DNA from 3 places in the Staphylococcus debuckii genome. Region 2 is predicted to be linked to each of the others. Evidence: riboswitches for the same ligand, from Rfam matches in the RefSeq annotation. Region 2 holds a riboswitch; each other region holds the start of a gene.
The links. A riboswitch is a leader RNA that binds a small molecule or an ion and turns the genes downstream of it on or off. The one in region 2 is predicted to bind thiamine pyrophosphate.

Region 1 (11,225 bases), 720 kb from region 2:
CTACCATTTATTTTTTTAAAAAAATGAGACTGCGCGCAGTCTTAATCTTCTATTTTTACAACGACTTTGCCTTTCGCATGTCCTTCTTCAGAGTACTCTAAAGCTTTCTGCGTATCATGGAATGGAAAGACTTTATCGATGACAGGTTTAATTTCCTGTTCCTCGATCAAGTTGGTTATCGTACGTAACTGTTCACCACTTGGATGCATTAAGAAGAATTCATAGTGCACGCCGTATTGTTTCATCAATTTACGTACATTGCGAGACATGTACCACACACCTAGACGTTGGATGGGTTTCAGATGCATCTCATCCGCAAATTTATTAGTAGGCGGGCCGACTAATGAAGCGATGGCACCGCCCCGTTTTAAGATAGTGAAGGCTTTATCTAGATTCTCACCAGGAATTAAATTAAATACACCATCATAACCTGACAGTACATCCCAGAAATTTTGTTGTTTATAATTGATAATTTCATCGGCACCTAGAGACTTCACGAGCTCTTCTCCACGATCACTTACAGTGGTTGCCACGTGCAAGTCCATTACCCTTCCGAGCTGGATTGCGAACGTACCGACACCGCCTGAACCTGCTTGTACGAGCACTTTATCATCTTTTTTTAAATGCATAATTTCATGAAAGGCTTGATAAGACGTTAAGCCGACTAAAGGAATGCTTGCCGCTTCCACGAAATTTAAATTCTCCGGCATCGGTGCAATGTCATTATGACTCAACGCAAAATATTGTGCGAACGTACCGATCTTATCCTTGCCTGGTCGACCATACACTTTATCGCCGACTTTATAATCCGTAACATCTTTACCTACCTTTTCGATCACGCCTGCAAAATCATTTCCTAAAATTAGCGGGAAACGATATTTCATGACCATCTTTAAATCGCCGTCACGTATCTTGAAATCTACTGGATTGACACTTGCTGCTTTTACTCTTACCAAGACGTCTTCTGTGCCTACTTCTGGAATAGGTAATTCTTTCATTTGCACGGGTTGTTTACCATATTTATCTACAGCCATTGCTTTCATTGTTTCAGTCATTACCATCACTCCATTTTTCTCGTCATAAAGTTATTTAAGTTAATTACGATAGTAATCTTTACCCGTGTGTACAGTCTGGTAATGATTTCATCTAAAAAAGCCGGAACACCCTCTTATAGGTATCCCGACTGCTCATCTATTAAATCCCCCACAGATTTAATCGTGTATATAGCGTTTTCGTTCTTTTAAAGCCTTTTCAATATCCTCTAATTTATCGACGAAGTCATTGATTTCTGCTGTCGTAAATATGCCATGTAAGCTTTGTTCTACAACGCTGGAAAGTTTGTATTTCACCTCTTCTAAAAACCGTGTACCTTCCTCTGTCATCTGCATGAGTTTGATACGTTTATTATCAGAGGGCGCCCGCTTTACCAGCCCTAACTTTTCCAGTTTATTAATTCGTTTAGAAGCAGCAGTCTTAAAAATGCCTTGCTTCTCAGCCAATTCATTGACAGTAACTTGGCTGCAGGTACGAATAATAATCAGTGCTTCCATTTGTTCGCGTGAAATTGTGTATTCCAGTCCAGTTTCTTGCAGCATATCCGAAATTGTCTTGTTGATACTCATCAAAATGAGGTCGAAGCGTGTCAGCGCTTCTTGCATATCATAAGTCATGATGATGCCTCCATTCCATTTATCACTAAGCCTAGTATAACAGTTATTCGTCTTATGCTTGAGCTACTTTCGAAAAAATATTGTTTAATTCTTAATTAAAGCTCATTTGAATTAATGGTTTGCCGCGTTTGTTGAACCAGATTAATACGAGGTATTGGATCAACATAGAAACGACTGCGATGCTGCCAAGTGAAAGTATGACGAAACCGAAGTTGAAGTGTCCGGCGTTCGTAAAGATTGCTTCACGGAATCCTTGGATGGCATAAGACATTGGTGAGAATGGATGGATGAAGCGGAAGAATGCTGCTGACATTTCAATCGGGAACATTCCTTCACTTGAACTCAATTGCAACACTAGAATGAGCATTGCCAAGAAGAGTCCTACACGGTCTAGGAACAACACTAAGAGTGAAGTTAAGGACAATGCTGCGATACTCCATAAGATGCCCACTAATAAGAAGTGTCCCATGTTTTCAATATCTAAACCGAGTCCGAAGATGACCCATAAACTCATCAAGATAGCTGCAAAGGTACCTTGAATGACGTAAAGGAATATTTTCCCTAGAATTTGTTTCCAAGGTCTTGTCTCTGGAGTCATTGTTTTAGTTAGCGGATAAATCGCTGCAAAGGATACGGCACCTACGAATAAACCTACAGCAGCCATATAAGGCAATACTGTTTCACCATAGTGATCTGCTTTTGTAATATTATGTTGATCTACATCTTCAATATTATTTAATGCATTTTCATTGGCTTTATCGAAATGTACTTCAGTTTGTTTTTTAACTGCATCATCAATTTTAGATTTCAATTGATTATTATTTTGTTGCAATTCTTGTAAACCGCTTGTTACTTTTTCATTCCCCTGCAATAACTGTTGACCTTGTGCACCAGCCATTGGAGCCATTTGTTGCAAGCCTTGAGTCACTTGGTTATTACCGTCGATTAATTGACCTTCTGCATTAGACATTTGGCCTAAAGCATCGGAGGTATCAGAATAACCTTCTTTAGATTGTTTATTTGCTTTGAATAATTCACCTAAATATTTTTCGCGCACATTATTTTGCATTGTTTTTGTAACTGTATCAATTGCTTTTTGTGCTGTTTGACTTCCAGTGAAACTAGAGCCAGGATTCACTTGTGTTTCTAAGTGGATTTTCTTAGGGTGTTCATCTAATAAAGTGGTTGCATTTTTTGACGTATTCTCAGGAATAATAATTGTTCCTAAAGACTTACCATTTTTCAATTGTTTTCTGGCAGTTTTTTCAGAGACTTCTTGGAACGTAAATTTTTTCTTGTCTTTTAATTTATCAACCAAGTCATCCCCGATCGTTAATTTTTTGCCTTGAAGTGTTGCGGATTTGTCGTGATTGACGATCGAAATCTTCAAGTGATCCGTTTTATTATAGGGATCCCAAATTGACCCTACAAATAGTGCAACATAAATGAGCGGCAATAAACCGATGGCGATTAACGCCACAATCAACATTTTATTGTTTTTCATCAATTTAAACTCATTAAACATTTTCTACTCTCTCCTTACTTTCCTAAAAGTACACCCTTTGTACTATCAGACATTATGATACGTTGCTGCGTGAAATTTTAACTTCAATATACGTCGTGCGATACTTTATTTAAGTTCTTTTTTTAATAGTACACCCTGTGTACGATTTTCAATAATAAACCCCTCAAAGCCATTCGTCAACAAAAAAATCCCCTCTTTTCAAAAGTTTTTTGAAGCGTAAAATACCCCTCAAATCGTTGAATACTTGCGTGATAAGGAGTGAAACGTTTACATTTATTTTGCCTAAAAAATGAAACAGGCACCGAGACAAAATAATATCTCGGCACCTGTTTTTTAGATCAACAAATACAAAATTTTTCTTTTTAAAGTTTATCTTTCGTGTTGAACCCACTCGCCAATTGCTCTCCCTTTTTCCACCATAGAACTGAATCCATTCTCCATGGCTTCTGAAATTTCCACTTCAGAAGGCTTATCGGCATACTTATCATCATCATCTTTACCTACAAGTGAAAATACATAAGAAATGCCATGGTCATGTACAATGTCATAATCTTCGCCCACTACGCCGCAGACTGCTATGACGGGCACATTGCAGCGTTGCGCCACTTCTGCCACGCCAATTGGTGTTTTGCCGTAAATCGTCTGTGCATCTATCTTACCTTCACCGGTAATACATAAATCTGCGTCCTTTAAGCGCGTTTCTAAATCGGTTTCTCTCAATACCACATCAATCCCGCGAGTCAACTCAGCTGAAAGGAACGCATGTAACGCAATCCCTGTACCACCAGCTGCGCCAGCACCAGGAACTTCAGAGTAGTCTTGATCGAAAGTGGTAGTTAAGACATCACGATATTGAGTGAGTGCATCTTCTAATACTTCTAAATCCGCTTCTGACGCTCCTTTTTGAGCGCCATAGGTTTTAGTTGCGCCACGTTCTCCAAGCAATGGATTATCCACATCACAAACAATTTCAAACTCTACATCTTTCAAACGGTCATCCATTGCACTCAAATCAATACGCTCTAACCGTTTTAATGAAGCGCCACCTTCAGGCAAGGCTTCTCCTTCTGCATCAAAGAATTTTACACCTAACGCACGTAGCATTCCTGTACCACCATCGTTAGTCGCACTACCGCCGATACCTAGAATAATTTTCTGTGCACCCTTTTCTAAAGCATCCATGATAAGTTGGCCCGTGCCGAAAGTAGAAGTTAAGAGAGGATTGCGGTCCTCTGTTGAAATACGTTCTAGCCCTGAAGCCTCAGCCAATTCTATAATCGCAGTAGACTGATTGAAGACATAGGAGTACTGCGCTTCTACAGGCGCACCTAGTGCATTTTGAACCTCGACTTTCTGGTAAGCACCGCCTAACGCTAAATGGAGTGCTTGCATCGTCCCTTCGCCACCGTCTGCCATCGGGACAATATCATATTCAGTTGTTTCCGGAAGTGTAGCGCTCAAGCCCATTTGCAATGCACGTCCCGCTTCTGCCGCTGTCATACTCTCCTTAAATGAATCTGGAGCAATGACTATCTTTTTAACGTTCATTTCCTCACTCCTCATTTACAATTCCTTAATTCCATTATATTTATTTTACATTTTACATCAAAATAAAATATCGATTTTACGTATTTTTATTTAATACAAATGAATTCGGGTAAACACTAAGAGAGGTGAAGCGAAATGGATAGAGAAGTTGTATTGAAAAAAATCAAAGAAATTATGAAAGAATCTCGTATTGGTGTCTTATCTACTTCACAAGAAAATATTCCAGATAGTCGTTATATGATATTCTACGACCAAGAATTTGATCTTTATACAAAAACAAGCAGAGAATCAATGAAAATCGAGGAAATTGAAAAGAATCCTATCGCTCATATTTTACTCGGTTATGACGATACAAACAATCACAGTTTCTTAGAAATCTACGCTGATTTAGAAGTGACTGAGGATCCAGATATTATTGATTGGATTTGGGATGAACAAGATAAATCATTCTTCCAATCTAAAGATGACCCTAAATTATGTGTCATCAGAGCCATTCCAAAATCTATCAAACTCATGAATAGCGATTCCGAAGACGGACCGCAATTAGTAGAATTTGATTGATATGTATTGAAAGCTGAGGCAGTGGTTGCCTCAGCTTTTTTATGTGGCAGTAGTTATAATGCGAATGTTATTTCTGTCCGCTCTCTGCCTTATTTATAATTTTTCATCACGCGTCGATAAATCCGCCCTTTTTTCCAACGGCTGACATAGGCACGTTCATGTAAGGAGTAATTCTGTTTGCGCACCACCGGCAAAATTGCATGGTAGGCTTCAGCAGCCAACTCAATAATCGGGCGCGCTTCTTTGTGGAAGTAATGTAAATTATCTAAAGCATGTGTATACATATCGTCTGCATCTTGCGCGTAACTTTCCCATAAATCAATATAATTCTGAGTAACGCCTTGATGATAGACTGCTTCTAAATCTACCTCATATTCCTGCAGACGCTCTGCACTCAGGTAGATGCGACCATTTTCAAAATCTCCTCCGACATCCCGTAAAATATTCGTAATTTGCAACGCTTTGCCTAATTCTATACCAATTGCATCGGCAGTTTCATAATATGCCGGGTCTGCTAATACCGGTGTCAGCAATTCTCCAATCGTACCAGCTACCCCATAACAATAAGCGTATAAATCTTGGTCTGTCTGCAAGGCCGTCATCGTTAAATCCGCTTCTACATATTCCATCAAAGTCAAGAATGCTTGTTGCGGAACAGGATATTCTTGCAAAGTATCCCCAAATGCACGCATGACTGGTGCATCGCTTTTAAATTGCTGCTCTGATTTCCCTTTATAAACCGCTTCTAAATCTTCTCGAATCGCCTGCAAACGTTCAGGATCTTCATACTCATCAATACTGTCGTCTATCATGCGACAAATTGCATAAATAGCCCATACTGCTTTACGTTCATTTTCCGGAAGATTGTTGAAGGCATAGAAGAAAGTTTTAGAGTATTCTTCCATGATACGTTTACAATATTCATAATCCTCATTGATTGTCTGTTCCACAAAAATCACACCTTGTTGTCATTATTCTTACTAGAGGCTTGTACCCTCTATTTATAAAAATAAAATCAATTTAAGAATGTTACCTAAATTAATCGTACTTAATTGAAACTTGTGTTACATGTTAAGCGAAAAAGAGATAAATGTCATTTAATAACATACCTTTTTTCTGAAAAATTTAGATTATATTTACATTTTGTCATACTTTTTTCAAAATCGATGAATTCAATAAATACTTGCTCTGATATTTTTCAGCAAGTGTACAGATAAACTGCAATAAGTCAAATTGTGTTGCTTTGTCGGATTGAAAGTTTTCTTTTAATATTTGATGTTGTTCTTTCTCTGTATCTGTTGCTTCTTTCTTAAAATATCCCCACATATGATCAAAGGTATTCAACACCGAACCTTTTTGCGGTTCAATAGCTAAAGCTTCATCAATTAAGGATTCTAAATCGTCTTCAGCAAGTTGTGCTTTCATTTCTGCACGTATTTGATTGTAATGTTTCTGACTGTGCCACATGACTTCGTATTTATACTCGCTCCACAATTTCTCTTTCGTATGCTGGCTCATCTTCAGACCTCCTCTTTCCTTGCACGGTTCTCTTCAAGGGTTTCTTTTCCCTAATAGCCTGCAAGTAATGCAATGGACATGGCTATCGCGCAGATTAGGGCCCAGATGGCAATGAGTTTCCAAGCGAATTTCAGCCACTGGACGTAGGAGATTTTGGCTACGGCGAGGGCGCCCATCAGAATGGCGGAGGTCGGGAAGAGGACGTTGCTGATGGAGTCGCCGTATTGGAAGGCGAGCACGGTGAGCTGACGGTTAATGTGCAGCAGGTCTGAAATGGGTACCATCAATGGCATGGTTGTAAGTGCTTGGCCTGAACCTGACGGAATGAAGAAGTTCAGGAAGAATTGGAAGATGAACATGACGATGATGACAATAGATGACGGCACGTCGTTTAATAGTGTGGTCATGCCGTGAATGATACTGTCGATGATCTTGCCTTGTTCCAGAATAACGACGATTCCTTTGGCGAAACCTACGATCATGGCGCCGAAGAGGATGTCTTTCATGCCGTCGATAAAGGCGTCGAAGGTTGCGTTGAGTCCGAGTCCGCTGATTAAGCCGGCGAGTAAGCCTGCCAGGACAAAGTTGGCGCTCATTTGGTTGAAGGTCCATTCGAAGCGGAAGATGCCATATACGTTGAAAATAATGGCGAGTACAATCATGCCGAGTGCTAAGGCTTGTCGTTTGGTAAAGCGTTCGTAGTCAATGGCTTTATGGCTGTCGCCTTCTTCTTGTTCAAGTGCATAAACGATACTCTTCTGTGGATTACGTTTTACCTTTCGGGCATAGAGCAGGACGGTAGTAATCGCAGCGGCTAGAATAAAGAGATAGATGACTGTTCTCAAGCCCCATCCTGAGAACATGGGAAGTTCTGCCACTGTTTGCGCAACACCGACTGTAAATGGATTAAGCATCCCGCCGATAAATCCGCTGGCAGCACCGAGTATGACCATGGCGGCTCCTGTCAGTGCATCATAACCGAGCGTGCGAGCAATAATAACACCAATCGGCACGAAGATAATAGTTTCTTCTGCTAAACCGATAGAGAATCCTAAGATGGAAAAGACGGTCATAGTGAGTGGAATCATTAGAATTTTCGAAGAGCCTAATGATTTTATGGCTTGGTTAATGCCGTTTTCAAAAGCACCTGTGCGATGGACAATACCAAAGGCGCCTCCGACTAAGAAGATGTAAAAGACTATTTCTCCCCCTGTTAATAATCCTTCGGGAACAGCACGGAATAAGTCTAGAAAGGATACGCCGTGTTGTGCAATTTCATGGTAAGACCCTGGAACTACAAGTGTTTGTCCGCCCTTTTCTTCTCGTTTGTATTCTCCAGCAGGAATAATATAAGTTAAAATGCAAGCTACGGCGATAATCATCATCAGTAAAGCGTAAGTATGCGGTGTTTTGAATTTAAATTTCCTGAGTTTCGATGGCTTCGGTTTGTCCTTTGTTTGTGTTGTCTCTGACATAAACATTACCCCTTTGTTTTTAGATGTCTGAATTTTCTTACTTTGTTAATTATAGCCTAATCTCGAGAGATTAAGCGGAGAATGTTTATGTTAGTATGTAGATACGAAAAGCTGAGACAATTTAATATGTCCCAGCTTTCTTTAATGTTTAACTTCTTCCTCAGCATTTGAATGGTTTTCGGCAGATTCATTCGTTGCTTCACCATTATTCTGTGCTTTTTCTGCTTCCCATTTCGCTTCTTTTTCCTTTTGTTTTGCTTTACGTTTCTTTTCTTCACGTACAGCCATAACAATGAAGCCGACTGCTAAAATTGGGAACGACATTCCTAACCAGAACATTCAAATCCCTCCATTCATTTAAATATTATCCGCTAGAATTCTCCCTTATCATAACACTTTCATTCACCAAATTTCACGTATTGCATACAAGATTCTCCTCTCCTTGACACCCTCTCAAATTCAAGCTACATTGAAAGTAACAAAAAGATACGCACTAGGGGTGTTTTTTCAAACTGAGATGAGGATTTCCTCAGACCCTTTGAACCTGATCTAGCTGAAACTAGCGTAGGAAAGTGTGAGATAACCGCAGAATGAGTAGGTTTAGTACTGACCTCAGACTGCCCTCTTGCCTACGCAGATTTTAACAATCATGCGTATTTTTTATGTCTATAATAGAAAAAAGGGAGCGGATTAACATGGCAAGAACAGTACTCGTAACAGGCGGTGCACGCGGTTTAGGCGCAGCAATCACTAAGACACTCGCAGAACAAGGGTTCAATATTATTATCAATTATAACCAAAGCAAAGATGCAGCAGAGCAACTCGTTCAAGAAATCGGAAACGAACGCGCTGTCGCAATACAAGCAGATGTCACAAATCGCGAAGCGGTAGACGCTTTGGTAAAAGAAGGCACTGAAAAGTTCGGTCAAATTGATGCAGTCGTCAATAACGCATTAGTCGGATTCAAATTTGATCCAACTGCCCAAAAAGCGTTTCCTGACATGAGCTGGGAAGACTACCAGCAACAAATCGACGGTACTTTGAAAGCAGCATTCAACGTAGTGCAAAGCGTAGTACCGCAATTCATCGAACATCAAGCAGGAAGTATTGTAAGTATCGGAACTAATTTATACCAAAATCCTGTTGTACCTTACCATGAGTACACAACAGCGAAAGCAGCTTTAATCGGCTTCACACGTAATATCGCTTCAGAATTAGGACAATACGGTATTACGGCGAATGTAGTCTCTGGTGGATTACTTAAAACTACAGACGCTAGTGCCGTGACAACACCAGAAGTCTTCGATTTAATCGCTCAAACTACGCCGTTGAAAAAGGTGACAACACCTCAAGATGTGGCCAACATGGTAGTTTATCTCGTTTCAGAACAAGCAAAAGGTATTACAGGACAAAATATTACAGTAGACGGCGGATTGACAATGAATTAAACAAGGTGCTTGAGAAGGCCGCTTTGATTCCGAGCAATAAGGAGAAATGAGCAGAAGACGTTCTTCAGTCTTCGGGGAATTTCGACTTATTGACAAGGAATCAGCCTTCGAAAGCCCGTCTATCAACCCAGAGGGCGCACTCTCAAGTTCTGCCCTCTTTCTCATGCTTTCTTTTTTAAAATTAAAAACAGAGGTGAATGGAAATGTCTGATCAGAAAGCGCAACTACATATTGGTGTCCTCATATTTGGTTGTGGTCATCACCAGGCTGCTTGGCTCATGCCTGATTCGAGTGTGGAACGTGTTGGAGATATTAATTATTACCAAGATTTGGCACAAATTGCTGAATGCGGCTTATTTGATGCGGTGTTCTTTGCTGATAATCAATCTTTTCCTGCGAAGGATGATACGTCGATGCCGGCGTTCTGGTTTGATCCGATTGTGAATTTAACTGCGATTTCACAGGTAACACATCATGTCGGTTTAGTTTCTACTATTTCGAGCACGTTCTCGAATCCTTATACGGCTGCAAGACAATTGTTGAGTCTGGACCATATTTCAGGTGGCCGTACAGGTTGGAACCTAGTTACTTCTATGACTGACCTGGAGTCTAAGAACCACGGGATGACAGAGTTGCCTAATCATGATGACCGCTATGCAATTGCTGAAGAATTTGCAGAAGTTATGAATGCCGCGTTTGAATCTTGGCACCCTGAGGATTTCAAACACGACCGTGATCAAAATCAACTTGTAGATTCTAAGAATATCCAGCCTTTTAATCATAAAGGTGTTAATTTTGCAGTTAAAGGACCGCTTTCAACACCGAGCAGTCCACAGGGCAAACCGGTAGCTATGCAAGCAGGCGCCTCTAAACAAGGTGTTGCTTTGGCTGTGAAATATGCGGATGCAGTGTATTCGGTTTCTTGGAATATTGAGCAAGCGAGAAATTTCAGAAAGCGTATGGATGCTGAAATTTCTAAGCAAGGTTACACTGACCGACGTCTCAAAATCTTCCCAGGTTTAGTCACTTATGTGGGTAAAACGCATGAAGAAGCTTTGGAAAAGAAAGCAGCTTTAGATGAAAAATTACCGATTGAAACAGCCTTAAAACAACTGAGCTTCTTTGTACAACAAGACTGCTCTGAGTGGGAATTAGATGCAAAAGTACCGGAGTTACCTCCTGTAGAGAAATTTACCGGACCAGTCGGACGTTATGAAACGGTATTGGAAATTATTAATGATACAGATCCTACTGTACGTGAATTATTAGGTTACTTGAATGCAGGAGGCGGCCATTTGACACTTATCGGTACGCCTGAAACTATCGTTGATGAAATGGAATACTGGTTGAATGAAGGTGTGGCAGATGGATTCAATTTGATGCCTCCCACATTGCCGGGCAGTCTTGAAGACTTTATTGATTTAATTGTTCCAGAATTGCAGAAACGTGGTTTATATCGCACAGAATATATTGGTTCAAC
Region 2 (11,225 bases):
CCCCATCTGATTTTAAATATTAATAATGACCTTCTTCACTTTTACCTTCAACGTAATCTTTGTTGAAGATGAATAATCTCATTAATAATATTAACGATGGTATCAATAAAAGTAAACCACAAACTGCTGCAACTGTGAGTGCTAACGCCATTGGGTCATCTGTTTTATTGACGTTACCATTGATAAACGGATAAAGAATATATGGCCATTTACTGATGCCGTATCCGCCGATTGCTGTAGCCATTTGAAGAATGACTAAAATAAATGCTGTGCCTGGAGATTTCTTCATAATTGTGAGTACCCAAGCTGCAAGTAAGCAGATGATACTGATTAAGAATAACCACCAGTATTGTGTAACAGCTGTATCAAAATGTTCTTTGTTTTGCGTACGCAAGGTAATAAATGCGAATAATGATACAAGGGCCATTGGCGGTCCCCAGAAAATGAACCACTTTCTAAGTAATGCATATGCTTTCATCGATCTGGCTTTTCTAGCATAGTATGTTAGGAAACCTGATGAAATATACATCACTGAAACAAGAGCTAAGAAGACGATGGCCCAAGCAAATGGACTAAAGAATAAGTCAGCCCAGTTCAAGTCTACATGGCCGCCATGTTTCGTAATATAGCCGCCTTCAGAAATTACCAGTCCCATACTAAGAGATGGCGGAATTAATAAACCGCACACACTATAAATCAATAGCCAAGAGAACTTGGAATCTACACCGTAGTTTTGGAAAGCATAGAAACTGCCGCGCATTGTCAATAACAGTAATCCGATAGACCCTGGAACGAGTAACACTGTTCCATAGTAATAGGCAAAGTCAGGGAAGAATCCTACGATACCTACTGTAAAGAATACTAAGAACACGTTAGTAACTTCCCAAATTGGATTTAAATAACGTGCAATGACCGGAGTCAGTGTTTTTTCTGTTCCTCTTAATCGAGATTGCAAGATGAAAACACCAGCACCAAAGTCAATTGAAGCAATGACGATGTAAAAGAATAAGAACAAGTACAGTACGATCATTCCTAATGCTGTGAAACTCATGATGCTTCACCTCGGTTTCCTTCTAATTTCTCAATATCTTTATATGGCGGTTTGTTTCTGAACATACGAATCAGTACATAAGCTGATGTGAACAGAATAATAAAGTAAACTAATCCGAATGCAATCGTAACGCCAGTCAAGCCGCCTGCATTAGTTGCTGCATCTGAAACTTTCATGTAACCTCTGATAATCCATGGTTGACGGCCCATTTCTGTAAGGAACCAACCAAATTCAATTGATAACATTGCAGCCGGTCCTGTAATCAAGGTTGCGTACAGCAACACTTTGTTCACAGAGAATTTACGCCATTTTTTAACGATTCTTGTGAGTGTATAAACACCTGATACGACTAAGCAGAAGATACCGCCTGTGACCATTAAGTCGAAGAAGTAATGGACAATCATAGGTGGTTGCGTATCTTTAGGGAATTCATTCAATCCTTCTACTTTAGTGTTGATATTGTTGTCAGATAAGAAGCTGAGCATACCAGGAATTTTAATAGCACCGGTTACTTTCTGATCTTTTTCGTTCAAGACACCGAACACTTGTAAATCTGCACGTTTTTGAGTATCGAAATGCCATTCGTATGCTGCTAATTTTTCAGGTTGCTCTTTATGCAAGAATTTCGCTGACATATCCCCTGCTAAGATAGAACCTACTGTAAAAATCAAACCGACAATCATTGTCAATTTTAATGCACTTCTATGATAGTCTCTATCTTGCGGAATTTTATCTCGCAATAATTTAAATGCTGCAATCGCTGCTAATAAGAATGCCATTGTCATGACAGCTGTCATAATAACGTGGAACTGTCTTACACCGAATGAAGCGTTGAACATTGCTGCAACTGGGTCCACGTGAATCATACGTCCATCTTTCATTTGGAATCCTGCTGGCGTATTCATGAAGGAGTTCACTGAAGTAATGAAGAACGCTGACAACATACCGCCGATAACAACAGGTAAACCAATAATCATGTGTGTCCATTTATTTTTAAATCTATTCCAAGTATAGAAATAAATACTTAAGAAAATCGCTTCAAAGAAGAATGCGAATACTTCCATGAATAATGGCAAGGCAATGACGTGTCCTGCTGTTTTCATAAATGTCGGCCATAATAATGATAATTGCAGCTCGATAATTGTACCGGTTACAACGCCGACTGCAACTGTAATTGCATAGCCTTTCGCCCATCTTTTAGCTAATGTTATATAGCGAGCGCTGTTCTTTTTGATGCCGATAAATTCAGCAATTACGAACATTAGCGGCATCCCCACGCCGATGGTAGCGAAAACTATGTGGACAGCTAAAGTCATAGCAGTTAAAAATCTGCTTAATTCTACCGCTTCCATGATATCACCCTAATCTTTTTATATTTGATACTGTATAATGCCCGCAAGTTTCTAAGAAGTTGAGGTGTATATTTGATGTTGATCTTGAAGCGGATTCTTAATTTCAACTTCACACATGTGGTATATCTCGCAGCATTCTATCTCGTTACGCATGATGCACCAAGCTTGATTTTATTTTTCACTTTTAATAAGGTTAAATCATCAATTTATTAAAAAAGGAAGATTTAACAATGACTCAAGTAACAATTTATACACAAAATGATTGCCCGCCGTGCCAATTTGTGAAAAATTATTTAGATGAGCATAACGTTGCTTATACTGAAAAAAATATTGCAAACTCGGAATATCGTAATGAAATGATTGATTATGATGCCTTTTCAACACCTTTTATCTTAATCGATCAAGAACCTATGTATCAGGTTGATTTAGATAAAATAAATCAATTACTTCATATCGATTATGCCTAAACTGTAATAGAATGCACTGTATTCTTATATTTACCATGAAGTGTATGAGTTTAAACAATTATAATTTGCTCAGTACATTGACACAGTACTAACTATGTTACGCTTCCTAAGGCTTCTTTACAATTATTCTAATCAGTTTTCACATTATATAGTTTTTTCATCCTAATATTTTGTCACAAATTTGTAAAAGATAAAGTTACGTACGCACAATTAAATATTGTTTGAACAGTTGTTAGAGGTGAGACAAATTGATGTCCCGTTCCTCTATTCATTAAATTTCTGCACACAAATAACCGTGCAAGCATGAACTCGAAAATTCATGCTTGCACGGTTTATTTTTTAAGATAACCCTTAAGCGTTTTGAGTGTATTCTTTAACTAATGCTACAACTTCATCTTGAGTCGCACATTGAATAGCTTTTTCGCCTAATTCTTTCATATCACTTTCATTGAGCTTTCTGATTAAACGACGTGTTTTCAAAATAGATGTTGCACTCATAGAGAACTCATCTAAACCGAAACCTAACAACAATGGAACTGCTGTTTGATCGCCGGCCATTTCACCGCACATACCTGTCCATTTACCTTCTGCATGAGAAGCTTCGATTACTTGTTTAACCAAACGTAAAATTGCTGGATTGTATGGTTGGTATAAATAAGAGACACGTTCTGACATACGGTCAGCAGCCATTGTGTATTGAATTAAGTCGTTTGTTCCGATACTGAAGAAATCAACTTCTTTCGCAAATACATCAGCAAGTGCAGCTGTTGAAGGAATCTCTACCATAATTCCTAATTCAATGTCATCTGCCACTTCGTAGCCTTCATTTTTAAGATTTGCACGTTCTTCTTCAAGTAAGGCTTTCGCGTCACGGAACTCTTGAAGTGTTGCAACCATCGGAAACATAATGTTCAATTTACCGAAGACTGACGCACGTAACAACGCACGTAGTTGTGGTCGGAAAATTTCAGGTTGCGCTAGGCAAAGACGAATCGCACGGTAACCTAAGAATGGGTTCATTTCTTCAGGCAAGTCAAGATAAGGCAACTCTTTGTCGCCGCCGATATCTAAAGTACGCACTACTACACGTTTGCCTTCCATGGATTCTAATACTGTTTTATACGCTTCGAACTGTTCTTCTTCAGTCGGCATTTGATCTCTGCCCATGTATAAGAATTCAGTTCTGTATAAACCAATACCTTCTGCGCCATTTTCAATCACACCTGGTAAGTCATTAGGTGTTCCGATATTCGCTGCCAGTTCGACATGATGGCCATCAGCAGTTACTGATTCTGCATCACGCAATTTTTGCAATTCTTTCTTATCTTTAAAGAAATTATCGCATTTTTCTTGATATTCTGCAATTACCTCATCGCTTGGATTGATAAGTACGTCACCAGTCATACCATCAACGATAATAGTGTCTCCCGCTTCAACTTCCTCAGTAATAGATTTTGTACCTACAACTGCCGGAATTTCTAACGAGCGGCTCATAATAGCTGAGTGAGATGTTCTGCCTCCGATGTTTGTTACAAACCCTTGCACATATTGTTTGTTCAATTGTGCTGTATCAGAAGGAGTCAAGTCATTCCCTATAATGACTACGCTTTCATCAATGATACTTGGATTAGGTAAATCAACACCTAAGATGTGCGCTAATACACGTTTAGAAACATCGCGGATATCAGCTGCACGTTCAGCCATATATTCGTTATCCATTGATTCAAATATTGTGATAAATTGGTTTGAAATATCTGTTAAAGCTTGTGCAGCATTAACATTTTCATTCTTAATTTTATCTTCAATCGGTTGGATAAGTTCAGGATCATCTAACACTAATAAATGTGCCTCGAAAATCGCTGCTTTATCTGCGCCCAATTGTTTTTCGGCATTTTCTTTAATTTTAGTTAATTCAACTTTAGATTTATTAAGTGCGCCATTGAATTTAGCAACTTCTGCATCCGTATCCGTCACCGGTTCATTATCGAATGATAAGTCGGGCTCAACTAATAAATAGGCTTTTGCAATTGCAACACCGTCAGATGCTGCAATGCCTTTGATGTGTTTAGCCATATTATTCAGTTAGTCCTTCTTTAGATAACACTTCAGTGATTGCTTGGATTGCGTCTGCTTCGTCACTGCCGTCAGCGTAGATAGTGATTTCTGCATCTTTGCCGACACCTAAACTCATAACACCCATAATAGATTTCAAGTTGACTTTTTTGCCGTTATATTCTAATTGAATATCTGAATCAAATTTTGAAGCTGTTTGTACAAGCATTGTAGCTGGACGAGCATGAATACCTGTTTCGTCGATGATAGTGTATGATTGTTGTTCCATAATAATCTTTCTCCTTCGCATCAATTAATTGGTGATTAGTCACCTTAACATTATTACACCTTAACTTTACCAAAATATACCTTTAAATTCAATTTGTTAATTCCTTGTAAGCGTAGTATTTTTATCAATTTGTGAAAAAATAACAATTATTTGCCAGTCGGTGTTTCTAAAATTCTTTTGGCAACGCTTTCACATTTTTCAATATGTTCATTACCTAATTTTTTCATAAAGTAATAACTGATAGAGGCAGAAATTGCTTGACCGACTAGAGGGAACCATTTCGTTTGTTTCGCCGCCGTACGTTTCGCTACATCTCTAATCGCTACTTTCAAAATAGCTTTAGAAACGGCACGTCCAATAAACTGACTGCCTTGAATCGAAGCCGCTGCCAAGATACGTTCTTTCAAATCATCACTCATATGACTGACTTGTTTGTGATTTAAGCCATAGATTTTATTAATGTCTTCAATAATATCCTTCATTAATTTCAAATCTACACCGAAGTCGAGCCCTGGAATCGGTACTATGCTTGCTGCTGAAGACCACATTGATTTCTTGCGTACTAATTCTTCAGCACGTTCACGTCTGCGTGATAAATCACTCTCATTGACTGGCAAAGCCGACTTTCCAGTAACAGGTTCCAAATCTAAGACTTTATTACTTAATTTATCACTTGTATTTTTAATGAATTTATCTTTAATTCCCATAATTATGACCCTCCATTATATGATTACTTCTTTACTCGATACCCGAACGAAGACCACTTTTAAATACTTAGAAGGTTTATAATGCGGATGTGTTCTAAAATCTTTCGGCAGTCCCATTACCTCTTCAATTTCAAAGTCCACTCCTGCTTCATCCAACGTCTTTTTAATCATATTTTTAAATGCTTTAGAAGAAAGCGCACTTGAATTCGTACTTAGCACTAAGACGCCATCCTCATTGAGAATAGGCAGCGCTTCTTCAATCAACTTATGATAATCCTTCTGCACCGTAAATACCTTCTTCTTATTACGCGCAAAACTTGGCGGATCAATCACAATCGTATCGTACACACGATTATGTCTTGCAGCATAATGATAGAAATCAAAGGTGTCCATCACGTAAATAAATTGTGATTTCGGGTCAATACCATTTACCCCGAAATTCTCCTCTGTTAAACTTCTAGAGCGATTCGCTAAATCCACACTCGTCGTATCCACAGCCGTTTCCGCTGCAATCACTGAGAAAGCACCAGTATAACTGAACAGATTCAATACATGACGCTCAGGCGCATACACATCACGCAACTTTTTACGCACTTCTTTTTGATCTAAGAAAATACCCGTCATTGGTCCATCATCTAAATCCACATTATAGAACGTGAAATTCTCTTCAATAATAATTGGAAATTCCGGCGCTGTTCCAGTTACAAATCCGCTTTCGACTGCATCATCTTTGAAGCGCGTTTTTTCAAAAATTGAAGTATAAGGAAAGACCTCTTGAATGGCTTGCAGTACGATATCTCTGAAAGCATAAATCCCTTTAGAATACCATTGTACCAGCAAATGGCCATCATAATTATCAATCGTTAAGCCACCGATGCCATCCCCTTCTGCATTGAAAAGACGAAAGGCATTCGTGCCATCCACATTGAAATAATATTGACGATAATCCAAAGCCTCTTGGAATAACTCCGCAAAGAACGCTTCATCAATCTGCTGCTCAGTATCATAACTCAATACCCAGCCTAAACCTTTATGCTGACGTCCGACATAAGCAGTCGCCAAATAACGTCCATCATCCATCACCAAATGGAAAACATCTCCATCCACCAAGTGACTGTGCTCATAAATATCCTCTTCATCCACTAACGGATAGTGGTTCAAATACTTCTGCTCCTTACCCTTATTAATAACCGCTGTCTTCATAATCCATTCCGCCTTCTATAATTATTTGTCTTCATCATAACGTATCCTAACTTCCCTTTCTAAAAAGAAAGACTCAAAAAGCTGAGAAACCGTTTAGAGTTCCCCAGCTCAATATGCTACTGGCCGTCCACAGGTGTACGCATCTGAATCACAAATGCAATAATCACTGCAACCAGCATAATTAATAAAATTGGTGTAATAAAAATCGATAATAACAATCCATGAATCATAATATTCACAAACTCAGTCAATAATTTAAAGAATAAAATACTGATCATAAACATTTGCACATAATAGAATTTGCCTCGTAAGAAATGCGTTAACGTCGTAATGATATAAATAATAATAATGATGAGTAATAGGAATAAAGTAATCCACTCAATCACATAAGAGGTTTGCGATAACTCCCACTCTCCAGATGCAAACAAAGCATTTCTATTATTTAACTCTAACAATGTAAATAAGAATAAAATGATACCGCAGATTAATTCTACAATTCCAGGTTTAATCCATTTCGGACGCTTCATCCAATTTGGAATATCATCGTCTTGGATATCAATTTTTTCTTTGATCGTATTTTTAAATTTATCACGCTTATTTCTCATTTTTTCTAAATCAATGCTACGTCTTGTACGATGCGTAAATTCTTGTGTACGCTCTTGGAATTCGCGAAGTTGTTCTTTAGTCTGGCTCATTGTGCCATTTTTATCCGTACGCGAAAATTCCATCTCTTCCCCTAATTCCGCTTTCGTCAATGGTAAAGATCTGCGCAGGAACAAGAAATTCCAAATCGAGATTTGTGCTAAAATCCACATTACAATAAAGAATGCATTCACACTTAAAATATCAATCATTGCGATTTCATGGCTTTCAATACGTCCATACAAAGCAATTTGTGTGATTAAATAACTGATACCGTAAGCACAAATAATCCATAAATAATGTTCTTTTCGATGATTATGATTCAATTCATCTTTATATACAATATATCCTGTGTGCACCAAGAATGACACCACAAATATAATGGCTGCAAACCCATAAACTTGGGTCATCAAGATAATAGTAATGATAAAGAAGAGAATTCCTATAATAAGGAAGAAAATTGAGATATCATAATCATATTTCGTCGTCATAAATAACAAATAACCGATCCATAACAATGCAATGCCGAACACTATAATGAAGATGGCACTAAAAACAGGAAACTGACCGATAAATCGACTCATAATCCGGATAATTTCACCGAAGAATGCATTGACGAAATCCCATACGTTGTAGATATGTATATCGGCCTTGCCGCCTTTAGCAAGCTTATGGATAAAGGATACATTTAATAATATTATGATTCCAATAAAAAGTGAAACAATGCCAATAATCAAACTAAAAATGATCTCAGCGTGCTTCTTTATATACGACATGTTTTTCACCTCATAGTTATTATATAGGAACATAAGTGTTGTGTCTTTAGTGAATGTAATAAATCATTCTATGGTAGTACATAGTATATCGAAATTAAGTCTTTCACTCAATCGGATAATACCCTAAATTTCTATGAAAATGCTTACTAAGAAAAATCGAATGAAATTGTGGGCGCCTCAAGGCTTCTGTTACTGAAATCATCTTGACATTTCCTTTTAAAAAGCATACATTTAGTATAAATCAATAAAGAAAAGCACTAGGGGTGTTTCGTAACTGAGATGAAGCAGTTTTGCTTCAAACCCTTCGAACCTGATCTAGCTGAGACTAGCGTAGGAAAGTGCAGGAGATCTGCCGGCAATTTGGTTAAGGGTTATGCCGGTCTGTTCCGATGCCTATTTCACGCAGCTTGCTAGACAAGTTTGTGTGTTTTTTTATATTTAGGAGGAATTATTGATCATGTCAAAAGGACTTAAACTTTCAGATATCTTGGTAACTGTGTTAATTGCAGTTATTTTCGCTATCATCTACAACATCTGGAACTTCGTATACAAAGCGATGCAAGTGACTGGATTACATCTAGAGGAGCTCTCGTACGGTATGTGGTTTGCGGCGGCAGTTGTAGCTTACCTCATCATCCCTAAACCGGGTATTGCCTTACTTGCCGAATTTGCAGCGGGTGCCGGTGAAACAATCGTCATGGGACGCTTTGATATTGCAACCATCGTTTACGGTTTATTGCAAGGTTTAGCTTGTGAGATTATCTTTGCAATCTTCCGTTATAAATCACGCTCTGTGATGGTCGCAATGCTTGCTGGTTTAGCTGCAGCATTAGTCACTTTCCCTATCGACTTCTACTATGGTTATTTAGGCGAAGTAGCAGGCTGGAACTTATTCTTATATGTATTCTTCCGTTGTGTCAGCGGTATTGTGCTTGCAGGTCTCTTCCCTTATTACTTAGTGAAAGCGCTTGATAAGACAGGTGTGACGAAATTATTCAGACCTGCTTCTCAAAAAGATTACGATAATTTGTAAGGAGAATTTACCTTGTTACGTGCAAAAAATTTACGACTCAAATATCCGAATGCGCCTGAAAAAACCTTTGATGGATTAGATATCGAAATTCCAGATAAACAAAAGGTACTATTATTAGGTCCTTCAGGCTGCGGTAAAAGTACATTGCTGAATGTCTTAAGTGGCATCGTTCCGAATTTAATAGAATTACCGATGAAATATGATGATTTAGAAGTCGATTTAAATAGCGGTGTCATCTTTCAAGATCCAGATACACAATTTTGCATGCCCAAGGTCTATGAAGAACTTGCTTTTGTATTAGAAAACAAGCAAGTACCGCGTAAAGACATGGATGCCTTAATTCAGAAGGCTTTAGCCTCAGTTGATTTAGATGTGGGACCTAAGCAAACTGTACAGAAATTAAGCGGCGGCATGAAACAAAAGTTAGCCATTGCAGAAACAGTGTTGCAAGAAGCGGACACACTTTTCTTAGACGAACCGACAGCCATGTTGGATGTAGATGCGACGGAAGACTTGTGGAATCATATTAAAGATATGTGGCAAGACCAGACCGTGCTAATTGTAGAGCACAAAGTTGAACATATCTGGAAACACATTGACCGCGTTATTTTAATGAATTATGGCGGAGAAATTATTGCAGATGATTCTCCTGATGTGATTTTGCATCAGCATGAAGCATTACTGACTGAATATGGCGTGTGGCATCCGCATGCTTGGGATTACGCACCTGAAAGCACTTTGTCATCAGATACTCACATCAAACCTGATTTCCAATTCAGCAATGGTGAAATCGTACGCGGAAAAAAATCACTGATTCAGATTCCAGAATTAGCTGTGGGTCCAGGTGAGTGGATAACGATTACTGGAAAAAATGGTGCCGGCAAAACAACGTTATTGGAATCCATGATGCAGTTAATAAAATATCGCGGTAAAATGACTTATCAAGATCAGCAACTGCATAAGATTAAAGAAGCTGCTCAACATATGTATTTGGTTTATCAAAATCCAGAACTACAATTTATTACTAATTCTGTTTACGAAGAAATCTTTATCAACTTTAGTGGTGAAAATGCAAAAGAAGAAACAGACAAGTTGATAGACTTGTTGAATTTGGAAGCGGTACGTGACCACCATCCCTTTGAATTATCAATGGGCCAAAAACGCCGCTTAAGTGTAGCAACGGCTTTAAGTTCTCGAGCTGATATTATTCTACTGGATGAACCTACATTCGGTTTAGACAGTCATAACACTTTCAACTTATTATCACTTTTCCAAAAACGTGTGGCGCAAGGTCAAACGATTGTCATGGTAACGCACGATCCTCATATTATTGAGCGTTACCCTACAAGACGAATTGAGCTAAGAGAACATTTACTGTGCGAAGAACAACTATTTGAAACGGCAGGTGAAGACAATGTATGAGGCATGGAAACGCTATTTCACCTTTGTAGATAATGTAAATATTATTACTAAGTTAGGATTAGGTGTATTCTTATTCTTCTTTGTCATCTTTGTGCATAACTTTGATGTTATGATTTATCTGACTTCACTCATGCTGATTTTCTTGTTGGTCTTCGGCGGTATGAAATTTAAAGTGACAGCACTATTTGTACTTTATACTGTAATATTCAGTATTGTATCTGCCCTTTTCAT
Region 3 (11,225 bases), 110 kb from region 2:
TCAGTACGTTATTTATTGTATCGATTTTCATTGTAGATATTCTGTATGGAATTATCGATCCGCGTATTAGAGTGCAAGGAGGTAAGAAATAATGGCAGAAAATAGAGAACACTTGCATGGAGATTACTCCAATGCAGCATTAACACATACTACAGATGGAGAAAATGCACCAGATTTCTTACTTGTAGAACAAGATATTGAAAGAGAACCTGAAATTCAACGCGAAAGTAAAAACTTCTGGCAAGATGCATGGAGTCAATTAAGACGAAATAAATTAGCGGTCATCGGTATGATTGGCTTGATTTTAATCATTATTATGGCATTAATTGGTCCTTTGATGAGTAGCCATGATTATGCAGAACAAGACGTTAACCGACGTAATTTACCAGCTAAAATTCCAGTATTGGATAAGGTTCCCTTCTTGCCATTTGATGGGCAAGGGGCAGATGGAACCAATGCTTATAAAGATGCTGGCGTCAAAGAGAACTTCTGGTTCGGTACAGACCAATTAGGACGTGATTTATGGTCACGTACTTGGCAAGGGGCGCAAGTTTCACTCTTTATCGGGGTTGTAGCAGCTGCACTAGATATTTTTATCGGTGTAGTGTACGGAGCAATATCCGGATTCTTTGGAGGACGGATAGATGATATAATGCAACGAATTATTGAAATTATTGCTTCTATTCCAAACTTAATCGTTGTAATCTTATTCGTATTGATTTTCGAACCTTCTATTTGGACAATTATTCTTGCCATGGCCATTACCGGATGGATTGGGATGAGCCGTGTAGTGCGTGGAGAATTCTTGAAATTAAAAGGACAGGAATTTGTCTTAGCATCTAGAACATTAGGGGCTTCAAAATCAAAATTAATCTTCAGACACATTTTGCCGAATACATTAGGAGCGATTGTTGTAACTTCAATGTTTACAGTACCAAGTGCGATTTTCTTCGAAGCTTTCTTAAGTTTCATCGGTATCGGGGTGCCTGCACCAAAAACATCGCTTGGCTCGTTAGTCAATGATGGACGCGCCATGTTATTAATTCATCCACATGAATTATTTATTCCGGCATTAATTTTAAGCTTATTAATCTTATTCTTCTACTTGTTCAGTGATGGATTGCGTGATGCATTCGATCCGAAAATGCGTAAATAAGGGAGGCAGTTCATATGGCAGAAAGAATATTAGAAGTAAACGACTTGCATGTCTCCTTTGATATCGACGCAGGAGAAGTGCAAGCAGTCAGAGGCGTAGATTTTTATTTAAACAAAGGGGAAACTTTAGCGATTGTAGGAGAATCTGGTTCTGGTAAATCAGTGACTACAAAAGCATTAACAAAGTTGTTCCAAGGTGATGTCGGCCGCATTAAAAAGGGCAGAATCGACTTTTTAGGAGAAGATTTAGTTAACAAGCCGGAAAAAGAGCTGATTAAACTAAGAGGAAAAGACATTTCTATGATTTTCCAAGACCCGATGACTTCTTTGAATCCTACAATGCAAATTGGCAAGCAAGTTATGGAACCTTTGATGAAACACCGAGGATTTAATAAAACGCAAGCTAAGAAGAGAGCGCTGGAAATCTTAGATATGGTGGGACTTCCTAATGCTAAAGAGCGTTTTAAAGCTTATCCTCACCAATTCTCAGGAGGACAAAGACAGCGTATTGTTATCGCAACTGCTTTAGCTTGCGAACCTAAAGTACTCATTGCGGACGAGCCGACAACCGCATTAGACGTAACAATGCAGGCTCAAATTCTAGATTTGATGAAAGAATTGCAAAAGAAAATCGATACGGCCATTATCTTTATCACACATGATTTAGGGGTTGTTGCCAATATAGCGGACAGAGTTGCAGTGATGTATGGTGGTCAAATGGTAGAAACAGGAGATGTAGATGAAATCTTCTACGACCCACAACATCCATATACTTGGGGATTATTATCTTCTATGCCTGACTTAGAAACTGGTACTGAAACAGAACTAGTGGCTATTCCAGGTACACCACCTGACTTATTACATCCACCTAAAGGGGATGCGTTTGCAGCCAGAAGCCAATATGCTTTAGGTATCGATTTTAAAGAAGCGCCGCCATGGTTCCAAGTTTCACCGACGCATTTTGTAAAATCATGGCTGTTGGATGAACGTTCTCCTAAAGTACAACCGCCAGAATTGGTGGTTAAACGTCAAAGAGCAATGCCGAATAAATTTGAGCACGCTGAACGTGTAGAAAGGGTGGCGTTCAATGAAGGATAATCAAAATAAAGATTTTAAAGAAACAAGCGGAGCATTAGAAAAGCAAGATAAAATTGACAAAGAACAAGCAGAAATAAAAGAACAACGCCAACCAGCTGAAGATAAAGAAGTATTAGTTCAAGTTAAAAATCTAAAGCAATACTTTAATGTTGGAAAACGTAACGAAGTCCGTGCCATTGAAAATATTTCGTTTGATATTTATAAAGGGGAAACATTCGGTTTAGTGGGAGAATCTGGTTGCGGTAAATCCACAACAGGAAAAGCACTGATTAAATTAAATGATGCAACAAGCGGAGAAGTGTATTACGAAGGGGTTAATATTCAAGATATTAAAAACCGTAAAGACATGTTGAAATTCAATAAGAAAATTCAAATGATTTTCCAAGATCCATATGCTTCGCTTAATCCGAGATTGAAAGTTATGGATATTATCGCTGAAGGTATTGATATTCATAAATTAGCGAAGAATACTAAAGATCGTAAGAAGCGAGTGTATGATTTATTAGAGACAGTTGGATTGAATAAAGAACATGCTAACCGTTATCCCCATGAATTCTCAGGTGGGCAAAGACAACGTATCGGTATTGCCCGAGCGTTGGCAGTTGAACCAGAATTCATCATTGCTGACGAACCGATTTCAGCATTGGATGTCTCTATTCAAGCGCAAGTTGTCAACTTATTGTTGAAATTGCAACAGGAAAAAAATATTACATTCCTGTTCATTGCGCATGACTTATCGATGGTGAAATATATTTCCGACCGTATTGCTGTAATGCATTTCGGTAAAATTGTAGAGATCGGTTCAGCGGAGGAAATTTATAATCATCCTTTACATCCTTATACACAATCTTTGTTATCAGCAGTACCACAGCCTGATCCAGAAAGTGAGCGTACAAGAACACGTATTACTTATAAAGAAAATGCAGAAGAAAATCCGAATCGCTCTCTGCAAGAAATCAAACCTGATCATTATGTTTTTGTGACGGATCAAGAAGCGGAAGAATTGAAACAAAGATTAGAACAAACGGTGTAAAGGGGGAGAAGCATTATGAAGAAAAAATTAATTTCGTTTGCCTTAATGCTTGGGATTGCAGGGTTAGTTTTAAGCGGGTGCAGTCAAGGCGGCGGTATTTATGACGGGAAAGGGCAAGTTTATCGAGAAGTAATTCCTCAGGATATGAGCACATTAGATAATGTTTTAGCTACCGATGAAGTATCTTTTAATACTTATAATCAAGTGTTTGAAGGTTTGTATACTTTAGATGGTAAAGATAAGATTCAACCAGGAGTAGCAAAGAGTAAGCCGAAAAAAAGTAACGGTGGTAAAACATTGACGATAGATTTAAGAAAAAATGCCAAATGGTCAAATGGCGATCCGGTTACAGCTAATGATTTTGTTTTTGCTTGGAAAAAAGCTTTAAAACCAGAAACGGCATCTGAATATGCCTATATTATGTATGACTTAAAAAATGCACAAAAAATTAATGAAGGTAAAATGCCTGCCGATAAATTAGGCGTTAAAGCTTTAAATAAATATAAACTTCAAATTGAATTAAATAAACCATTACCATACTTTGAACAAATGCTTGCCTTTGGTACATATATGCCGCAAAATGAAAAAATCGCTAAAAAATATGGTAAGCGATATGGAACAACAGCTAATAAAGTTGTTTATAATGGTCCATTTAAAGTAAAAGACTGGAAAGTAGAAGATAAAATTCTTTTAGAAAAAAACGAAGACTATTGGGATAAAAAAGCAGTTAAGTTAGACAAAGTCAGCTATAAAATTTTAAAAGACCAACAAGCAGGTGCTTCTTTATATGATACAGGTTCTGCTGATGTTACAGAAATAACATCTGAACAAGTAGATAAATATAAAAAGAATCCAGCTTTGTTTAAAAGATTATTTGCTTCTACATTTTTTATAAAATTAAATGAAAAGCAACAGAAAGAATTCAAAAATAAAGACATGCGCTATGCCATTGCACAGTCTATCAATAAAAAAGATTATGTTGATACCGTGTTAAATAATGGTTCGTCACCATTTGATGGATTCACTGCAAAGGAAACGGCTATTCTTAAAGATGGAAAAGATTATGCATCATTAGTGAAATCTCCGCTGAAATATAATACGAATGAAGCTAAATCTCATTTTGAAAAAGCGAAGAAAGCACTTGGAAAAGATAAATTTACTTTCACTTTAAATACCCAAGATACAGCTTCCTCTAAAATTTCAGCACAATTTATCAAATCGCAAATCGAAAAGAATTTGCCAGGGGTAACAATCAATATAAAACAATTACCATTTAAACAACGTGTAACTGCAGAATTATCAATGAATTATTCTATGTCTATATCTGGATGGGGGCCTGATTATCCTGATCCAATGGCATTCTTAGATACTATGACTACTGGAAATGCTCAAAATAATACAGATTGGGGCAGTAAACATTATGATGATATGTTGAAAGAAGCCAATGGTCCTCTTTTAAAGAAACCTGATGAAAGAATAAATAAATTAAAAGACGCCGAAGAATTTATGTTGAGTGAAGCTCCAGTTGCGCCACTTTATCAACAGGGTAGAGCATACTTGAAAAATCCACAAATTAAAGGTGTGGTTTATCACCAAGTTGGTGGCAAGGATTCATTGAAACATGCATATATTGATAAGAGCATCGATAGAGAAACAGGAAAGAAAAAGAAAGATAAATAAAGTGGTCTTTAATGGGAGAAGTTCACTTCAACTTAAATAATTGTTGCTAATTTAGCAGATAGAAGCTGGGACATTAATTTGTTCCAGTTTCTTTTTATGTCTAGAGCGAGCAAATTGACTTCATATACAATTGCTCATACTATGGCATTAAAAGAGATTATGGATGGAGGGAATGTCCATGTTGCCGATTAGTATACTGGATCAAACACCTATTATTAAAGGACAAACAGTCAAAGAAGCGCTTAATCATACGCTAGAACTTGCACAACTCGCTGATGAGTTAGGTTATACAAGATACTTTGTATCAGAACATCATAACCTCAAAGATGTAGTGGGAACTTCACCAGAAATTTTAACGATGTATTTGCTGGATCATACAAAACGGTTGCGTATAGGTTCTGGTGGAGTAATGTTGCAACACTATCATCCGCTGAAAGTCATTGAACAATTTCATATGATAGATGAACTTTCTGACCATCGTGTAGATTTAGGTGTAGGAAAGGCACCAGGAGGATTTCCAAAAGTTGTAGATATTTTGCAAGAAGAATTGCAAAAGCCGCTTCCATCCTTTAATGAAAAGTTTTCGCTTTTAAATCATCTGAACCAACGAAATTTTGATGAGGCGTCAACTTATCATGGTATACGGACAGCACACAGAGAGGAAAATAATCAACCCGTCCCAATCTATTTATTAGGTGCTAGTAAAAAGTCAGCGCTACAAGCAGCCGAAACGAAAACAGGTATAATTTATGCATACTTCATTAATTCTGACCAATCAGCGCTTGAAGAAGCAGCCGAAGCTTATCATTCACTTTATCCTGAAGGTCGTTTTATTGTCAGCATACCAGCTGTCGTTACTGCAGATGGTTCGCAAAAGTTGCCATTTCGTTTTTCACAACGTCATTACGAACTTCTTTTTGATAGTGGAGAAAGAATCGTGTTAAATACGAAACAACAAGTAGAAGAATTTAAAGCTGAATCTACTGCAAGCTTTGAAGTAGTCGAGAAGAGAATGCGTATTATCAGTGGGACTAAAGAAGAGGTGACAGCTACACTCGATAATATTAATCGCAGTGGATTAATAGATGAATGGATGCTGCATATGCCTGTGCAAAGTCATCAATTAAGAATGAATACTGTAAAACAATTAGCGCCTGCCACTTCCTAAGATAGATTCAGATTATGATTACTTCATAATTAAAATTGACTTGTATAATAAAATATTGAATGTTATCATAAATTTGTAAATTAAATAATTCATTGCTAGGGGTGCCTATTTGGCTGAAAGATAATTATCAACCCTTTGAACCTGATCTAGTTAGCACTAGCGTAGGGAAGCGTTTATAATTGATGAGATAAGTGTGGATTTAATAATAAAGACATTGTATATTAGTGTATTTATTATGAATTCCTAAATATAAATTCTTTGCTGCGCATTCATAAATTAAATGAATGCGTTTTTTATTTTATCACGTATTTTTTGGCAAATATTCCTCCTAGCTTTGATTTTGAGGAGGCTATTTTTAATGAAACAAGAAGAAATTGAATTGAAAAAAGGATTCCCGGCAAGTCGCAGAATTTTTAAACAAGGTGCAGAAGCGGATATTCGTGTTCCCTTCAGAGAAATTGAATTAAGTGATACGGTAACTGAATACAGTACGGAAGAAAATCAACCATTTGTCGTTTACGACACTGCAGGCCCATACCATGAAGAAGGCTATGAAGTAGATGTTCAAAAAGGGATTCCAGATTTACGTTCTGATTGGATTAAAGCACGCAACGATGTTGAAAGTTACGAAGGACGCAAGGTGCAGTCTATTGATAATGGCTTCAAAAAGGAAGGGCATCGTAAATTTGTAGAGACACCTTTCCAATATCAGCCTAAGCGCGCTAAAGCAGGCAAAAGAATTACTCAAATGCATTATGCTAAGCAAGGCATCATTACAAAGGAAATGAAATTTATTGCAGTACGTGAAGGTGTAGAAGCAGAATTTGTCCGTGATGAAATTGCGAGAGGACGCGCTATTATTCCTAACAACGTCAATCATCCGGAGTCAGAGCCGATGATTATCGGTAAGAATTTCCAAGTGAAAATTAATGCTAATATTGGGAATTCAGCTGTTTCTTCATCCATTGAAGCAGAAATTGAAAAGTTAGTTTGGGCAACACACTGGGGCGCTGACACTATCATGGATTTATCTACTGGGAAAAATATTCATGCGACACGCGAATATTTATTAAGAAACTCTCCAGTTCCAGTAGGTACAGTTCCAATTTACCAAACTTTAGAAAAAGTGAATGGAGTAGCGGAAGATTTAACTTGGGAAATTTATAGAGATACATTAATAGAACAAGCAGAGCAAGGCGTGGATTACTTCACAATTCATGCAGGCGTGTTATTACGCTATGTACCGTTGACAGTAGATCGTTTGACAGGCATCGTATCACGCGGAGGCTCTATTATGGCGCAATGGTGCTTAGCACATCATGAAGAAAGCTTCTTATATGAGCATTTTGGTGACATTTGTGAAATCTTAAATCGCTATGATATTGCAGTATCTCTAGGCGACGGTTTACGTCCAGGCTCCATTTATGATGCAAATGATGAAAGCCAAATTTCTGAATTGAAGACATTAGGAGAATTGACAGATATTGCTTGGGAACATGATGTACAAGTGATGATTGAAGGTCCAGGTCATATTCCGATGCATAAGATTAAAGAAAACCAAGATTTAGCTGATTTCTATTGTAAAGAAGCGCCGTTTTATACTTTAGGACCGCTTACAACAGATATTGCTCCAGCATACGACCATATTACTTCAGCAATAGGAGCTGCTCAAATTGCTAGTCACGGCACTGCAATGCTTTGCTATGTTACGCCTAAGGAACATTTGGGATTACCAAATAAAGATGATGTACGTGAAGGTGTAATTACTTATAAAATCGCTGCCCATGCTGCAGATTTAGCGAAAGGTTTGCCTGGTGCGACAGAACGTGATGACGCTATAAGTAAAGCGCGCTTTGAATTCCGTTGGATAGATCAATTCAACTTATCTCTAGACCCTGAACGTGCGCGTGAATATCATGACGAAACGCTACCGAAAGAATCAGCGAAGGTAGCGCATTTCTGCAGTATGTGCGGACCTAAGTTCTGTTCAATGCGTATTTCTCATGATTTACGTCAAAACCATTTTGATGAAAAAGAAAGACAAGAAGCGATGAAAGAAAAAGCACAAGACTTTGTGAATCAAGGCAGTAAAATATATCAATAAAACAAAGAAGAAGTAGCCGGCACGGAATGTGTCGGCTGTCTTTATGGAACAGGATGAGACAGTGATTTTATGTTTCGTCCTATTTCTGCTAATGATGAATAACTGCAAGCAGCATTGTCTCAACGTAGATAATGAGACTTGTAATTATCCAGAAAGCATCAGAGCTTTGTATGGAACTTAAAGTTTCGGAAGCGTTTTTATTAGTTTTCTTATTGTTAAAGTGAAAATGACCGCCATGATATAATTTTTTAATCAAGATACCTGCAAATATTACGAAAGCTAAAATGAAGAGTGCGTAGTTCAAAGCTGCATAATAATTTACAAATAAATTGAAAAGTAAGTATAGAAATAAACCAACATACAAAAGGATTCTAAAAGGATGTAATTGCAAAGTAAGTCACTCCGTTTCGATGTATTTATATTATTATACGACACTTTCTTTAACGGATAAATATAAAGTTGTACAAATCTCATAGGGATTCAAATAAAAAATTGCACCCGCGTTAAAATGGGTGCAATTCCTTTTAAAATGAATGTTATTTTTTACGTTTACGACCTAGTCCCATTGCACGTTCCATTTTTTCTAATGTACGCGCAGAAGCTTTAATCGCTTTGTCGCGGCCAAGGTCTAAGATATCATCTAATTTTTCAGAATGATAATAGCTTTCGTAGCGTTCTTGGAAATCAGTTAAGAATTGTTTTACGACTTCTGCCAAGTCACCTTTAAACTTACCATATCCTTCGCCTTCATAACGAGCTTCTATCTCTGCAATAGATTCGTCAGTAAGACTAGAGTAGATACTTAATAAATTACTGATGCCTGGCTTGTTATCTTTATCGTATTTAATAATACCATCTGAATCTGTTACGGCACTTTTAATTTTCTTAGCTGCTGTATTAGGATTGTCTAATAATGAGATATAGTTTTTAGTATTGTCATCACTCTTACTCATCTTTTTAGTTGGATCTTGCAAACTCATTACACGTCCGCCGATTTTCGGCATGCGTACTTCTGGTTTGATTAAAATATCATTGTAACGACTATTAAAACGATCCACTAAATTACGTGTTAGTTCTAAATGCTGCTTCTGATCTTCGCCGACAGGAACAATATTTGTATTGTAAAGTACAATGTCTGCTGCCATTAATGGCGGGTAAGTCAATAAGCCAGCTGGAATACCTTCTGTTTGTTTTTGAGATTTATCTTTGAATTGCGTCATTCTTTCTAACTCGCCAACAGATGAGATAGTTGTTAACATCCAACCTGCTTGAACGTGAGCAGGAACTTCAGATTGTATGAAGAGCGTTGATTTTTCTGGATCAATGCCAGATGCTAAATAAATTGCTGCCAATTGACGGATGCGTTCACGTAATTTAAGTCTATCTTGTGGAACTGTAATTGCGTGTTGGTCTACGATGCAGAAGAAACAATTATAATCATCTTGGACTTCACTGAACTGTTTCAGTGCGCCGATATAATTTCCTAAAGTTGGAATACCGCTTGGTTGGATTCCTGAAAATAGAGTTTCCATTTTTGATGCCCGCTTTCTATGTAGAATAAGATATTTATTTCATTATAGCAGTATTTTCTTTGTTTGTAAGGTGTGTTAAACTAGATACGTAGGCAGTTTTTGACATATTGCAAAGTTTAAATTTTGAAAATTCTAAAGCAAATCAGAGTTGAAAAATCAAATAGTCGATGTGTTTGAAATTTTCTATAAATAATTTCCGGATTCTCATTTAATTTTAATGTTGAATGGGTATAATTCAGATATAACGTTAAGAGAAAGAGAAATTTATAACGTGAAGACAAAGAAAATGTTAAGTATTCTTAACTTAACATATTTGAGTACTGCGTTTGAATTTATAAAGTTTTTCCTTAACCAATTCATTTAAAATCAATGAATTTAATTCATGATAATAGGAGAGTGAGATGTATGGTAACACTATTCACATCACCAAGCTGCACATCTTGCCGTAAAGCGAAAGCATGGTTACAAGAACATGACATTCCGTATACGGAGCGTAACATTTTTTCAGAACACTTAACAATTGATGAAATTAAACAAATCTTAAAAATGACAGAAGACGGAACAGATGAGATTATCTCAACTCGTTCTAAAACATATCAAAAATTAAACGTCGATATCGACTCTTTACCATTGCAAGAATTATATACAATCATTCAAGATAACCCAGGTCTATTACGTCGACCAATTATCTTAGATGAAAAACGTTTGCAAGTAGGTTATAACGAAGACGAAATCCGTCGTTTCTTACCAAGAAAAGTGCGTACGTTCCAATTACAAGAAGCACAACGAATGGTGGACTTATAAGTTTAAGTTCTAACTGAATTATCCTGTAAAGAGCTGCAGTACAGTTGTGCTGTGGCTTTTTATGCTTGCGGTCATAGAATATTAAGACGTTGATAGACACTATAACTGAATCTATCAGACAAGTCGTTTCTATAGAGTATTTTAGGGTAATATGTTAGTATAATAAGTCAACGGTACGTCACTCTTCATACCATAAACAAATAGATTGTAATTTGCATACCGTTTTAATACAATATGGGTACTATTCTAGGTTGTCGAAAAAGTAGACCATACCTAGACTCTAGAAAGTTGTTCTAAAGTCTAGTTTTGCTATTCATCGACTGTAAGGAGTGAGATGATATGAGAATAGAGCGCGTAGATGATACAACAGTTAAACTTTTCATAACGTATGGTGACATTGAATCAAGAGGTTTCAAAAGAGAAGACTTATGGACAAACCGTCAACGCGGTGAAGAATTCTTCTGGTCTATGATGGAAGAAATCAATGAGGAAGAAGACTTTGTAGTCGAAGGTCCTCTATGGATTCAAGTTCATGCTTTTGAAAAAGGCGTGGAAGTTGTCATTTCTAAATCGAAAAATGAAGAAATGATGAATATGGCTGATGACAATATGAATAATGAATTCGATCGACAATTAAATGAATTACTTGAA

Region 1: another riboswitch for thiamine pyrophosphate. It lies ahead of CNQ82_RS01925 (3-oxoacyl-ACP reductase); the one in region 2 lies ahead of CNQ82_RS05230 (ECF transporter S component).
Region 3: another riboswitch for thiamine pyrophosphate. It lies ahead of thiC (phosphomethylpyrimidine synthase ThiC); the one in region 2 lies ahead of CNQ82_RS05230 (ECF transporter S component).

The regions. Positions count from the first base shown of each region.
Region 1 is NZ_CP033460.1:407,205-418,429, reverse strand. Features, by position in the region: gene CNQ82_RS01970 (NADP-dependent oxidoreductase) at 42-1,043, opposite strand; gene CNQ82_RS01965 (MarR family winged helix-turn-helix transcriptional regulator) at 1,212-1,670, opposite strand; gene CNQ82_RS01960 (YhgE/Pip family protein) at 1,762-3,195, opposite strand; gene CNQ82_RS01955 (glycerate kinase) at 3,565-4,743, opposite strand; gene CNQ82_RS01950 (pyridoxamine 5'-phosphate oxidase family protein) at 4,879-5,304, shown strand; gene CNQ82_RS01945 (phytoene/squalene synthase family protein) at 5,394-6,254, opposite strand; gene CNQ82_RS01940 (YbgA family protein) at 6,451-6,822, opposite strand; gene CNQ82_RS01935 (YfcC family protein) at 6,873-8,297, opposite strand; gene CNQ82_RS01930 (hypothetical protein) at 8,439-8,636, opposite strand; TPP riboswitch at 8,783-8,885, shown strand; gene CNQ82_RS01925 (3-oxoacyl-ACP reductase) at 8,993-9,745, shown strand; gene CNQ82_RS01920 (LLM class flavin-dependent oxidoreductase) at 9,949-11,225, shown strand, end outside.
Region 2 is NZ_CP033460.1:1,123,137-1,134,361, reverse strand. Features, by position in the region: gene CNQ82_RS05270 (cytochrome d ubiquinol oxidase subunit II) at 20-1,051, opposite strand; gene CNQ82_RS05265 (cytochrome ubiquinol oxidase subunit I) at 1,048-2,403, opposite strand; gene CNQ82_RS05260 (glutaredoxin family protein) at 2,634-2,870, shown strand; gene ptsP (phosphoenolpyruvate--protein phosphotransferase) at 3,222-4,943, opposite strand; gene CNQ82_RS05250 (phosphocarrier protein HPr) at 4,945-5,211, opposite strand; gene CNQ82_RS05245 (DUF697 domain-containing protein) at 5,358-5,918, opposite strand; gene CNQ82_RS05240 (class I SAM-dependent rRNA methyltransferase) at 5,934-7,121, opposite strand; gene auxA (lipoteichoic acid stability factor AuxA) at 7,238-8,539, opposite strand; TPP riboswitch at 8,789-8,893, shown strand; gene CNQ82_RS05230 (ECF transporter S component) at 8,997-9,572, shown strand; gene CNQ82_RS05225 (ABC transporter ATP-binding protein) at 9,585-10,994, shown strand; gene CNQ82_RS05220 (energy-coupling factor transporter transmembrane component T family protein) at 10,987-11,225, shown strand, end outside.
Region 3 is NZ_CP033460.1:1,012,140-1,023,364, forward strand. Features, by position in the region: gene opp3b (oligopeptide ABC transporter permease) at 1-92, shown strand, start outside; gene opp3C (oligopeptide ABC transporter permease) at 92-1,156, shown strand; gene CNQ82_RS04695 (ABC transporter ATP-binding protein) at 1,171-2,253, shown strand; gene CNQ82_RS04700 (ABC transporter ATP-binding protein) at 2,243-3,286, shown strand; gene CNQ82_RS04705 (peptide ABC transporter substrate-binding protein) at 3,302-4,966, shown strand; gene CNQ82_RS04710 (MsnO8 family LLM class oxidoreductase) at 5,130-6,134, shown strand; TPP riboswitch at 6,222-6,319, shown strand; gene thiC (phosphomethylpyrimidine synthase ThiC) at 6,493-8,238, shown strand; gene CNQ82_RS04720 (hypothetical protein) at 8,327-8,542, opposite strand; gene trpS (tryptophan--tRNA ligase) at 8,775-9,770, opposite strand; gene spxA (transcriptional regulator SpxA) at 10,176-10,574, shown strand; gene mecA (adaptor protein MecA) at 10,914-11,225, shown strand, end outside.